DNA from 4 places in the Streptomyces sp. NPDC046931 genome. Region 1 is predicted to be linked to each of the others. Evidence: riboswitches for the same ligand, from Rfam matches in the RefSeq annotation. Region 1 holds a riboswitch; each other region holds the start of a gene.

Region 1 (3,187 bases):
CTGTCGTTGATCACCGTGGTCTACTGCGCCTTCCGGGACCGGCGCCGTGCGCAGCTGGCCCAGGTCCGGTCGGTGGCCGAGGCCGCACAGCACGTCCTGCTGTGGCCCCTGCCGGAACGCATCGGCCCGCTGACGGTGGCCTGCCTCTACCTGGCGGCCGAGGACGAGGCGCAGATCGGCGGCGACCTCTACGCCGCCACCCGGGCCGGCAGCAGGGTGCGCGTCATGATCGGCGATGTCCGCGGCAAGGGTCTCTCCGCCATCGGTGAGGCCGCCCTGCTGCTCGGCGCCTTCCGGGAGGCGGGCCACCGGCAGACGTCCCTGCTGGAGCTGGCCGCGACCCTGGAGCAGAGCGTGACCCGCTATCTGGCCGACTTCGAGCCGCCCGAGGAACTGGGCGAACGCTTCGCCACCGCCCTGCTGATGGAGATCCCCGACGGGGACCCCGTCACCCGCATGACCAGCTGCGGGCACCCTCCGCCGCTGCTGCTCAGCCCTGGTCACGTGGTCACCGTCCCGAGCGTGCACCCCGCCCCGCCGATGGGGATCGGCTCGGCACACGCGGCGGACTACCACCTGGACGTGTTCTCCTTCGAGCCCGGCGACACCCTGCTGCTGTACACGGACGGCGTCATCGAGGCCAGGGACACCAGCGGCCGCTTCTATCCGCTCGTGGACCGTGCGGCCCTGTGGACCGAGGAGAGCCCGGAGTCGCTGCTGCACCGGCTACGGCGTGACCTCCTCGCCCACACGGGCGGGCACCTCGACGACGACGCCGCGCTCATCGCGCTCCATCGCACCCCGAGCGTCCACCACGCCCATCCGCACCCGCGGATCATTCATGCCGACGGGTTCCGTCACCGGCCCGGAAGCCGGCCGCAGGACACGTGAACCCGGCTGACCGAACCCGCCGCTCCCGCGGTCCTCATGTCTCCTAAGGCGGGTCGGCCCCGCGCGGTCAGTCCTTCAGGGCGAGCTTGCACGCGATGACCAGCAGGCCGATCACGAGGTTGACCGCCGCGGCGACGACCACGAGGCGCCAGGAGGCACCGGCGTGGCGCGCGGCGGCCGCCGACCAGCCCACCTGCCCGGCCACGGCGACGGCGAGCGACAGCCAGACCGCGCCCCGCACGTCCAGACCCAGCAGCGGGCTGACGGCGACTGCGGCGGCCGGCGGGACGGCTGCCTTGACGATCGGCCACTCGTCACGGCACACAAGCAGGGCGACCCGGCGGTCCAGACTCGGCTGCGCCAGATGCGCGCCGAACAACTGGGCGTGCACATGCGCGGCCCAGAACACCACGCCGGTGCTCATCAGCAGGGCCACCAACTCCGCGCGCGGCAACGGGCCGTTGGTGCCGGCGCCGACCACCACCGAGGCGGCGAGCAGGGAGCCGTAGACACCGCCGGTGTAGTCGGCACGGGCCCGGCGCTCGGCGAGGCGCGCACGGGATTCGGAGTCGTCCGCCTTGGACGTGCGTCGCATGGGGGATGACCTTCCTGATCGTTCCGCCTCATCATGCCGGGACCGGGCGCCGCCCACCGTCATCGGCGCGGTGCCCGGATGGCCCGCGCTCGCTTCCGGCCGGAGAAACGGCGTCGGGTCGAGGGGCGGACCGGGAAAACGGCAAGCTCCGCTGGAACGTCAGAACGAAATTCACACATAGGTATCGGACATTTCGCGCTTCAATCTTCACGCGAGGCACACAAGTTGGCTAGGTTGACGCATGGGCCACGTAACTCCCTCCGGCGAACCGCGCCGGGTTGCGCGGCCTCCGCCGAATCCGGTGCACCCCGAGTGCAGCCGGAACCGGGGACCCAACCGACCATGGGGTGAATCGGCCCAACTGCCCTGCGGGGCAAGGGCCGTAGGGCGCGCCTTCCGGATCCGTCCGCCCGAACCCGACAGCTAACCCGGTAGGCGGAGCACGGAAGGAGTACGACCCCATGGCGCCGGAGCGAACCCCGGGCCCCGGAGGCTTCGGCCTTCCCGGCATGCGCAGGTTCACCGAGGACGACGGGCCGAGCCGCGCCGAGGTCCAGCAGCGGATCCACAACCTGTACGACCGCGCGGAGACCGACAGCGGAACCTTCAACGCGACGCGCGCGGCGGCGACGGGTATGGCGAGAGGCGCCAACCGGGTGTTCGGCGAGGAGCGGCGCCGCGCCGATCCCGTACTCGACGACGTGGCCAAGCAGTGGTTCGAGGCGGCACGCCTGAGGCTGGGTCCGACCGTTCCGGCCGCGCTGCCCGCCGACAGAATGCCGGACGGCACGGGGGCTGCCGGGTCCTCGGCCTCGGCGAAGCGTCCGGGCAGCGAGCTCGTACTCCGTGAGCTGGGGACGGCGGACCGGCCCGTGCGCGAACTGACCGCCGGACGGGCCGCGGGCCCGGTGGCGGAACTGACGGCCGGCCCCGCGGCGGAACGGACCGGGGCTCCCGTGGCGGAACTGACCGCCGGCCCCGTGGCCGCGCTGCCCGCGGTCCCCGAGAATCGGCCGGAGGCGCCCAGGGCCCTGCCCGCACCCGTGGCCGAGACCGGACCGTCCGCGCCGGGGACCGCCAAGGAGCGCAATCAGCGGAAGCTCGCCGCGGCCCGTGACCTGCTGGCGCAGCACACCGCACGGCACGCCACGCGGCTCCCGGCGATTGAGTCCCGGCCCGCCGAGGACACCTGGCGCACGGCCGAGGGGCAGCCGGGCCGTGTGGTCGAGGAGGCATGGCAACAGCTCCCCGCCACCGGACCGCTGCTCACCCCGCTCCCCTCGCTCCCCACCCCCGAGCCGCTCTTCACCGCCGAACCGCTCCTCACCGCGCCCTTGCCGCTCCCCACCGCCGAACCGCTCCTGACCACACCCCTGCCGCTCCCCACCACCGAACTGCTGTTCGACACCGAGGCCGTGTTCGGTACCGGGAGCCTCCTCGGGACCGGCGGGACGCAGGAGCCGGGGCATGAGACCAAGGCCGCGAAGGCGGTCGCCTTCGCCCGTGCGCAGATCGGCCGGCCGAGTCTCTGGGGCGCGGCCGGACCGGACTCGTACGACGCCGCCGGTCTGATCCAGGCCGCCTGGAAGGCCGCCGGGGTGACCCTCCCTCGTACGGCCCGCGATCAGGCGGGCGCCGGCACGGCGATCCCCCTCACCGACATCCGGGCAGGTGACCTCGTCTTCTTCAACCAGGACGCCG
Region 2 (3,187 bases), on a different contig from region 1:
TCATGGCGCCGAAGCGGCACGCCACGGCCACCAGCGAGCCGGTCTTGCCGCCGAGGACGTCGAGGTAGTGCTCCACCGGGTCACGGCCGTCCCGCGGACCCGCCGTCTCCAGGATCTGTCCCGTGACCAGCCGCTCGAAGGCCTCCGCCTGGATCCGGACCGCCTCCGGGCCGAGATCGGCCAGGATGTGCGACGCCCTCGCGAAGAGGAAGTCACCCGTCAGGACCGCGACCGCGTTGCCCCAGCGGGCGTTGGCGCTGTCCACCCCGCGCCGCACCTCGGCCTCGTCCATCACGTCGTCGTGGTACAGCGTGGCGAGGTGGGTGAGCTCCACGACCACGGCCGAGGGCACGACCCCCGGCGCGTACGGGTCGCCGAACTGCGCCGCGAGCATCACCAGCAGCGGCCGGAACCGCTTCCCGCCCGCACGCACCAGGTGCTGCGCGGCCTCCGTGATGAAGGGCACCTCACTCTTGGTGGCCTCGAGCAGCCCCTCCTCGACAGCGGCCAATCCGGCCTGGACATCGGCTTCAAGAGCCTGGTCCCGCACGCTCAGCCCGAACGGCCCGACGACGGTCACGTGGGGTCTCCTGTCTGCTGATGTCTGCTGATGTCTGCTGACGATCACGCGGTCGGTCTCAAGCACGGTCACTTGGTCGATGACGTCGCCCGTCGACGTGGCTCATCGAGTTTGTCGATCTGTCGCCGTCATCCCTCAAGTCAGCGTATCCGGTCACGTTTCGATCACCACGAGCGCCCACTGTTCCAGGCCGGGCGGTATCGGATCGCGAACGGCATGTCCTTGATCATCTGATACGAACATACATTCCTGATATACCCGGCAAACACCCCTCGCGACCGGGACCGGCCCCTTGCCCCCCAGCCCAAAAGCCCCCGGGGCCACCCCTCCCCGCGTCCGTCGACCGCAAGCCGCCACCCCATACGCCACGGAAGCCGGAGCACGGACTCCCGCCTTCCTCGGTACGGCTGCCCACACCCCCGCACCCCATACCCGCACCCCGGGAACTCCCCTGCCGGACAACCACAACACGAGGAATGTGACCGTTTTGCCCGAATAGACCATTTATGTCATTAAGCGCCGATGGTGACCCGGGGGGCGGGAGTGAAATAGCTCACGTTCGCGACAGGCGGGATACCGCAGGCGTCCCACCAACTCCGCATTTGCTAACGGGAATTTGAATCGCTCCCAACAAACTGGATCACCTTCTCTATTCCCCCATTTCAAGGTCAATTCGGAAGGACTGTGACTTGACCGCTTGTTCCCGACATGTGCTCTCGCATACCTTCCCCTCGATACGAGCGGAACGCCGAATCCTGCCGCCGCTCGAGTGCCCACCGACCACGACGGCAGGAGCGGGGGACCCAGGTAAGCCGCCGATTCGGACACCGCGCCGGAACGGCCAGGGGTGAAGCCGTGGCCTCGACATCGAGGACACGGCCGGGCACCTCCCCGCCCGAACCCGACAGCTCACCTCGCAGGCGCCGGAGAGGAATGCGACATGCCCGCTTTCGCCCTGCCCGCACGCCGTCAGGACCGCGCCTCCAAGGCCGCCCGTCTCACCCGTGCCCTCGCACTCGCGGGGTCGGGTGCCGCCGTTCTCGCCCTGCCGGTCATGGGAGCGACCAGCGCTTCCGCCGCGACCGGTACGCCGGCGACGGCCACCGCCGCCAGCGCCGCCACCGTCAAGACCCTGACGACCCGCGGCACCAACCTCGACAGCTGGATCCGCCAGTCGCTGGAGGTCATGGCCCAGCACGGCATCCCCGGCACGTACGACGGCATCTACCGCAACGTGATGCGCGAGTCGTCCGGCAACCCCAAGGCCATCAACCTGTGGGACTCCAACGCCCGTAAGGGGATCCCGTCGAAGGGTCTGCTCCAGATCATCGACCCGACCTTCGCCGCGTACCACGTGCCCGGCACGGCGTTCGACCCGTACGACCCGGTGGCGAACATCACGGCCGCGTGCAACTACGCCGCCCACCGCTACGGCTCGATCGACAACGTCAACAGCGCGTACTAGTACCGCTCCTCATAGCCGCCGGGCTCCCGGCCGCCGATGATGTCGGCCGGTGTCCGGTGCACCCCGAAGAGTCGTTCGAGGACGACGGCGATGCCGTCGTCCTCGTTCGACACGGTGATCTCGTCCGCCACGGCCTTGAGTTCGGGGTGGGCGTTGGCCATGGCCACCCCGTACGCGGCCCACGCGAACATCGGGATGTCATTGGGCATGTCACCGAAGGCGATGGTCTCCCCCGGGCCGAGGCCCAGGTGGTCGGCGGCCAGTGCCAGCCCCGTCGCCTTGGTGATGCCGCACGGCTGGAGTTCCACGGTGCCGGGCCCGGACATGGTGACCGTCGCGAGAGAACCGACCGCCGCACGGGCCGCCGTCGCCAACTCGTCGTCCGAGAGGGCGTGATGGCGCAGCAGCACCTTGCTGATCGGCTCGCACCACAGGTCGTCGCGCCGCTCGACCCGTACCGCGGGCAGCGTGGGATGCGGCATCCGGTAGCCGGGTTCGACGAGCGTGAGCCCGTCGACCCCGTCCTGGTCGACGGCCGCGTACACCTGCCCCACCTCCGCCTCGATCTTGCCGAGCGCGGTCTCGGCCAACTCCCGGTCCAGGGTGACGGAGAACAGCAGCCGGTTCGCGCCGACGTCGTACACCTGCGCGCCCTGTCCGCACACCGCGAGCCCCTCGCTGCCGAGGTCGTCGAGCAGCGGCCGCACCCTGGGCGCCGGGCGCCCCGTCACGACGAGATGCTGTGCGCCTGCCGCCGAGACCCGCGCCAGGGCGGCCCTTGACCGGTCGGAGAGCGTGTCGTCGTCACGCAACAGCGTTCCGTCCAGGTCGGTGGCGACGAGTGAATATGCGAAGGGTGCGGCCATGATCAGAGAATACGGATGGATCGCCCCGCCGACTCGGCGCGAACCGGAGGACGTCCGGTATCCCGCGTACTGCGAACTCCCCTAGCAGCGCACCGTAGTTGCCGCGCGCCCCTCCGGAACACGACGGACGGCCTGCGGCCCCGGCGTGAACCGTCCTGCGGCCCGGGGACGCGACGGTGCCGCGCCCCCTCCGTGATCCGTGATCCGTGATCCGTGATCCGGATGCCGCTCAACCGTGTGCCGCTCAACCGTGTGCCGCTCAGCCGTGTGCCGCCG
Region 3 (3,187 bases), on a different contig from region 1:
GTTCCGCGCGGTCGCCCCCCGCGCCGGGGAAGCGCAGCCGGTGCGCGGCCGTCGCGCGCTCGGCGTGCAGCGCCGTGAGGGCGCGCGCCCGCTCACTGTCCCCGCGTGCGACGGCGTCCACGATGCCGCCGTGCTCGGCCCACGACTCCACGGGGTTGGCCGGCACCTCGACCGTGTACATCCAGGCGATCTTGTGCCGCAGCTGGCCGAGCGTCGAGGTGAGCGCGGGGCTCCCACAGGACTGGGCCAGCGTCTCGTGAAACCATCCGCCCAGAGAGCGCAGATCCTCGCCGGTGCCCCTCCTGGCGCGCTCCTGGCCCAGCCTGACCAGGCCGCGCAGCACCTTGAGATGGGCCGCGGTGCGGCGCTGGGCGGCCCGAGCGGCCCCCAGCGGCTCCAGCAGCATGCGCATCTCCAGCAGGTCGGCGGCCTCCTGATCGGTGGGCTCCGCGACACACGCGCCCGCGTGTCTGCGGGTGACGACGAAGCCCTCGGCCTCCAGGGTCCGCAGGGCCTCGCGCACGGGGACACGGGAGACGCCGTAGCGGCGGGCCAGGAGCTCCTCGGTGAGCCGGCCGCCGCGCTCGTAGACACCCGCGACGATGTCATCACGGATCGCCGTGCATACCGAGTGCGCCGGAATACGCATGACCGACCTCCGCCTTAAACCCCGTGAAACGTCGACGGTTGACGTGTGTTCCGTCGACTCTATTGCAGCGGGGCCGAATTTCCGACGGCAGACCGGATTCCATGGATATTTTTTGGACAGACAACAGTTCGAAACAATGATGGCCCCGGCCGGTGAGCCGGGGCCATCACATCCGGGCGCGCCGCACGGCGGCCGGCCGTCAGACGTTCACGCCGTGCGACCTGAGATAGGCGACGGGGTCGATGTCGGAGCCGTACTCCTGGCTCGTGCGCGCCTCGAAGTGGAGGTGGGGACCGGTGGTGTTGCCGGTGGCCCCGGACAGACCGATCTGCCGGCCGGGAGTGACGCTCTGGCCCACGGAGACACCGATGGACGACAGATGACCGTACTGCGTGTACGTGCCGTCGTTCATCTTGATGACGATCTGGTTGCCGTACGCGCCGCCCCAGCCGATCTCGACGACGGTGCCCGAGCCCACGGCGTGCACGGGCGTGCCCGTGGCGGCGTGGAAGTCGATGCCGGTGTGGGTGCCGGAGGACCACAGGGAGCCGCCGGACTTGTAGCCGGTGGAGACGTAGGAGTGGAAGACAGGCGTCACATACGCGTTGAGACGCTCGCGCTCGGCCTCACGGGCCGCGCGCTCCTTGGCCTCACGTTCCTTGCGCGCCTTCTCCGCGGCCTGCCTGCGCGCCGCCTCCGCGGCCTTCTTCTGCTCGGCGGCCTGCTTCTGGGCGGCTGCCTGGGCGTCGATCTTCTCCGCGACCGAGTCGCCGAGGGCGAGGGCCCGGATCAGTCCGGTCTCCTGGACGGGCTGCCCGGCGGCGAAGGCCGGGGCGGCGAGGGTGCCGATGACGCCGGTGGTGCTGAGCGCCGCGACGCCCATGGCGTTCGTGGTCGTACGCCGCATGCGGCTCGGACGGCGGTGCTTCCCGGTGGCGCAGGTGAACGCCATGAAGTGGCTGGTCCTTTCCTTCCCTCTCGCCTACCGGGTTAGCTGACGGGTTCGGAGCAGGAAGGTCTCCTACGGGCTGACGCCCGATTCACCCCAGGGACTGCATGAGCCCCCAGCCGCGAAGGCGCGAGGGCAAGGTGGGTCCCCGGCTCCCCTGGCTCGCGCCGTACGGGGACTCGGCGATGGCTGTCCGGTGCCGCGGGTGCGGCGCACTGCCTGACGGACAGCCCGACAGACGCTAGAAGCGCTCTCTTCGGGTCGGCAAACCGATCAGGGGGTTTGTAGCGCATCCCACAGGGCAGAGGGGCGGTCTCTGTGGCAATACGGACAAACTCACGAGTGAGCCCGAACGAGCGGGCCCTGGTGACGCAAGACGTCACCAGGGCCCCTTCGGAACGTCGCCGTCCCGGACGCGTACGAGGCGTCTCTACTCCGCCCGTACGACGCGGACTTCACCGATGCCGAGCGCCTTGACGGGCTCCTCGATCTGCGCGGCGTCGCCCACCAGGATGGTCACCAGACGGTCCACGGGGAAGGCGTTCACGACCGCGGCCGTGGCCTCGACCGTGCCCGTCTCGGCGAGCTTCTGATACAGCGTCGACTGGTAGTCGTCCGGCAGGTGCTGTTCGACCTGGTCGGCGAGCGTGCTCGCGACGGCCGCCGCGGTCTCGAACTTGAGCGGTGCCACACCCACCAGGTTCTGCACGGCGACGTCTCGCTCGGCGTCCGTCAATCCCTCGGCGGCGAGGGTGCGCAGCACCTTCCAGAGGTCGTCGAGCGCGGGGCCGGTGTTCGGCGTGTCGACGGAACCGCTGATGGCCAGCATCGCGGCGCCGGTGCCGTCGGGCACGGAACGCAGCACCTGGCCGAACGCCCGCACACCGTAGGTGTAGCCCTTCTCCTCGCGCAGGACGCGGTCCAGGCGGGAGGTGAGGGTGCCGCCGAGGCAGTACGTACCGAGCACCTGTGCGGGCCACACCCGGTCGTGGCGGTCGGCGCCGACGCGGCCGATGAGCAGCTGCGTCTGGACCGCGCCGGGGCGGTCGACGATGACCACGCGGCCGCTGTCGTCCGCGGTCACCGGGGGCGCGGGACGCGGCTTGGCGGGCGCCGCCGTCCAGGCCCCGAGCGTCTCGCCGAGGAGCGCGTCGAGGTCGACGCCGGTGAGGTCGCCGACCACGACGGCGGCGGCGGTCGAGGGCCGCACATGCCGCTCGTAGAAGGCGCGGACCGCCGCGGAGTCGATGGCCGCGACCGTCTCCTCGGTGCCCTGGCGCGGGCGCGACATCCGCGAGGACGCCGGGAACAGCTGCTTGGAGAGCTCCTTGGCGGCGCGGCGGGCCGGGTTGGCGGTCTCGTGCGGGATCTCGTCGAGGCGGTTGCGCACCAGGCGCTCGACCTCGCTGTCGTCGAACGCCGGTGACCTCAGGGCGTCGGCGAGCAGTCCGAGCGCCTTCGGAAGGCGGGAGACCGGCACTTCGAGGGACAGGCGCACACCGGGGTGGTCGGCATGCTGGTCGAGGGTGGCGCCGCAGCGCTCCAGCTCGGCGGCGAACTCCTCGGCCGAGTGCTTGTCGGTGCCTTCG
Region 4 (3,187 bases), on a different contig from region 1:
CTATCTCGTCGGCGACGAACTGCGCCTCGTCGTGCTCCGTGTCGGCGACATAGCCGGTGATCCGCGCGCCCGCGCCCGCATGGGTCCACAGGTTCTTGGGGCGGCGCGACTCATTGCGTTCGATGACCGCGTTGGCGGCGCTCAGGATCGTCTGCGTGGAGCGGTAGTTCTGCTCCAGGAGGATCGTGGTGGCGTCCGGGTAGTCCTCCTCGAACTGGAGGATGTTGCGGATGGTGGCGCCGCGGAAGGCGTAGATCGACTGGTCGGCGTCACCGACGACGCACAGTTCGGCGGGCCGCAGGTCGTCCTCGCCGGGCGGTACGCCCCCGGGGCGGTCGCCGGCCGCCGGGCCGACCAGCTCGCGGACCAGGGCGTACTGGGCGTGGTTGGTGTCCTGGTACTCGTCGACGAGGACGTGGCGGAAGCGGCGGCGGTAGTGCTCGGCGACGTCCGGGAAGGCGCGCAGCAGGTTGACCGTCGTCATGATCAGGTCGTCGAAGTCGAGTGCGTTCGCCTCGCGGAGCCTCGACTGGTAGAGCGCGTACGCCTGGGCGAGGGTCTTCTCGAACCCTCCCCCGGACTCCGTCTGGGAGGTGCCCCCGGCGACCTGGGCGGCGAAGTCCTCCTCGTCGATCAGCTCGTTCTTGAGGTTGGAGATCTTGGCGCTGAACGACTTGGGCGGGTACCGCTTGGGGTCGAGGTCCAGGTCGCGGCAGACGAGCGCCATCAGACGCTTGCTGTCGGCGGCGTCGTAGATCGAGAAGGAGGACGTGAAGCCGAGCTTCTTGCTCTCGCGGCGCAGGATGCGGACGCACGCACTGTGGAAGGTCATCACCCACATCGCGTTCGCGCGCGGGCCGACGAGCTGCTCGACGCGCTCCTTCATCTCGCCCGCGGCCTTGTTGGTGAAGGTGATCGCGAGGATCTGCCCGGGATGGACGCCGCGTTCGCCCAGCAGATAGGCGATGCGGTGTGTGAGCACACGGGTCTTGCCGGAGCCGGCGCCGGCGACGATGAGCAGCGGGGAGCCGGCGTGCACGACCGCCGCGCGCTGGTTCTCGTTCAGCCCCTCGAGCAGCGCCCCCGGGTCGAGCGCCGGGCGGGGAGCACCGTCGCGGTAGTAGGAGTCCCGGACCGGCGGCAGGTCGAACCGACCGCCGAACAGATCGTCCGGAACCCGCTCCGGAGCGTGATCGTCGTCGGGCGGCGGGGGCTCCTCCTCATGGGCCGGGGTGGCCTGGAGGTCCGCCAGGAAGCTGTCGTCAAAGAGGCTGCTCATCGCTCTCCGAGTCTAGGGCGCCCCGCCGACAACCGGCCGCCGTCCCGAAAACTCGGCGCCCCCGACCCGGGCGCGGCCCGGCGTCACCGTCCGGACGCGCCCGTTCACGGTCCGCGCTCGACGAGGGTTTCCGGGAGTCGAGACCACGAAAACGTATCGGGCATATCGCACCTCAACCTTCACAGGGGCCACAGGAGTTGGCTACCGTGCCGGGCAGGCCGTACGACCCCCACCGGCGAAGGTCGCCGGGCCGCGCGGCCTCTGCCGAATCCGGTGCGCCCCATGGCAGCCGGAGCCGGGGACCCACCCGACCTGGGGTGAATCGGTCGACCGCCCCGTGGGGCACGGCCGTAGGGCACACCTTCCGGAACCACCCGCCCGAACCCGACAGCTAACCCGGTAGGCGGAGTACGGAAGGAGACGCCTCTCATGGCGCCGCACCGCAAGTCCCGCCCCTCGGGCCCCCGCATCGCGGGCATACGGACCCCCGCCCTCGCGACGGCGGCCCTCACCTCCATGGCGCTGCTCTCCCAGACGGCGCAGGCCGCGCCCTCCGCCGACGGCCGACCCAGCGTCGAGGAAGTCGAGAAGAAGGTCGACGACCTCTACCGCCAGGCGGAGTCGGCCACCGACAGATACAACGCGGCCAAGGAAAGGACCACCAGGCAGCGCCAAAGTGTCGACACGCTCCTCGACGACGTCGCCCGGCGCACGCAGAAGCTCAACGACGCGCGGGAAGAGCTGGGTTCGTTCGCCGCCGCGCAGTACCGGACCGGGGCCGCGGCCCCCGACACGGCCACTTTCCTGCTGGCCGACAGCCCCCAGGACTACTTCGACCGAACCCAGCTGATGAGCCGGCTCACCAGCCGTCAGAAGGAGGCGGTCGACCAGTACGTCACCGACCAGGCCGCGACGATGAGGAAGCGGCAGGAGGCCACCGACAGCCTCCGGTCGCTCACCGAGTCGCAGGCGGCGCTGCGGTCCGCCAAGACGGACGTCCAGAAGAAGCTGGCCGACGCGCGGCAACTGCTGTCCGAGCTGACCGCGCAGGAGAAGGCGCGGCTCGCCGCGCTCGAGAAGCGGAAGCAGGAGGAGGCCCGGCGCCAGGCGGAGGCGCTGGCCCGGCGGCAGGCGGCCGCGCAGCCGGAGCAGCCGTCACCGAGCCCGACGACCGGCGCCTCGAGCCCCACGACCGGCGCCTCGAGCCCGACGACCGGCACGTCGAGCCCGACGACCGGCACGTCGAGCCCGACGACCGGCTCGCAGGGATCCTCCGCCGCGGACTCCTCGTACGCGACGAAGGCCGCGAAGGCCCTCGCCTTCGCCCGCGCGCAGATCGGCAAGCCTTATGTGTGGGGAGCGACGGGCCCCGGGTCATACGACTGCTCGGGCCTGACCCAGGCCGCGTGGAAGGCCGCCGGGGTGACGCTTCCACGCACCACGTACGACCAGGTGAACGCCGGCACGACGGTGCCGCTCTCCGAGGCCCAGCCGGGTGACCTGGTCTTCTTCTACGACGACATCAGCCACGTCGGCGTCTATATCGGCAACGGCATGATGATCCACGCCCCGAAGCCGGGTGCCTACGTGCGCGAGGAGTCGGTCTACTACGGCGGCGCGTCGATCATCCACAGCGTGGTGCGACCCGCCTGAGACCGGCGGCGCGGGTGCCGGTCGGGCAGGACGCGCGCGTGGGGTTGTTTTCGGGGTTCACGCGCGCGTGCCCCGTACGCAAGCCGTGTGCGCGTCCCTAGCATCGGGCGCATGTCTGGCTCCTTTGCGCTCCGCACCTGGTGGGCGCAGCGTCCGCCCGCCACCGGGGCCGCCGCGTTGGCGACCGGCGTTCTGTCGGTCGGGCTGCACCAGACCGGGTACGAGGTCCTCTCGCGTGTCCTTTTGGCACTGGCG

What was found. A riboswitch is a leader RNA that binds a small molecule or an ion and turns the genes downstream of it on or off. The one in region 1 is predicted to bind cyclic di-AMP.
Region 2: it holds a riboswitch for cyclic di-AMP, as region 1 does, so the genes downstream of both, ABZ876_RS03720 (transglycosylase SLT domain-containing protein) here and ABZ876_RS14860 (NlpC/P60 family protein) in region 1, are expected to answer to the same signal.
Region 3: it holds a riboswitch for cyclic di-AMP, as region 1 does, so the genes downstream of both, ABZ876_RS26395 (M23 family metallopeptidase) here and ABZ876_RS14860 (NlpC/P60 family protein) in region 1, are expected to answer to the same signal.
Region 4: it holds a riboswitch for cyclic di-AMP, as region 1 does, so the genes downstream of both, ABZ876_RS02895 (NlpC/P60 family protein) here and ABZ876_RS14860 (NlpC/P60 family protein) in region 1, are expected to answer to the same signal.

Annotation. Positions count from the first base shown of each region.
Region 1 covers NZ_JBEYWX010000006.1:254,856-258,042, reverse strand. Annotated here, with positions in the region: gene ABZ876_RS14870 (PP2C family protein-serine/threonine phosphatase) at 1-891, shown strand, start outside; gene ABZ876_RS14865 (hypothetical protein) at 959-1,486, opposite strand; cyclic di-AMP (ydaO/yuaA leader) riboswitch at 1,767-1,940, shown strand; gene ABZ876_RS14860 (NlpC/P60 family protein) at 1,948-3,187, shown strand, end outside.
Region 2 covers NZ_JBEYWX010000001.1:805,211-808,397, forward strand. Annotated here, with positions in the region: gene ABZ876_RS03715 (polyprenyl synthetase family protein) at 1-580, opposite strand, end outside; cyclic di-AMP (ydaO/yuaA leader) riboswitch at 1,317-1,516, shown strand; gene ABZ876_RS03720 (transglycosylase SLT domain-containing protein) at 1,536-2,045, shown strand; gene ABZ876_RS03725 (HAD family hydrolase) at 2,042-2,911, opposite strand; gene ABZ876_RS03730 (FAD-dependent oxidoreductase) at 3,171-3,187, opposite strand, start outside.
Region 3 covers NZ_JBEYWX010000017.1:47,672-50,858, forward strand. Annotated here, with positions in the region: gene ABZ876_RS26390 (GntR family transcriptional regulator) at 1-649, opposite strand, end outside; gene ABZ876_RS26395 (M23 family metallopeptidase) at 849-1,601, opposite strand; cyclic di-AMP (ydaO/yuaA leader) riboswitch at 1,614-1,793, opposite strand; gene ABZ876_RS26400 (pitrilysin family protein) at 2,029-3,187, opposite strand, start outside.
Region 4 covers NZ_JBEYWX010000001.1:641,073-644,259, forward strand. Annotated here, with positions in the region: gene pcrA (DNA helicase PcrA) at 1-1,279, opposite strand, end outside; cyclic di-AMP (ydaO/yuaA leader) riboswitch at 1,532-1,700, shown strand; gene ABZ876_RS02895 (NlpC/P60 family protein) at 1,709-2,932, shown strand; gene ABZ876_RS02900 (tellurite resistance/C4-dicarboxylate transporter family protein) at 3,044-3,187, shown strand, end outside.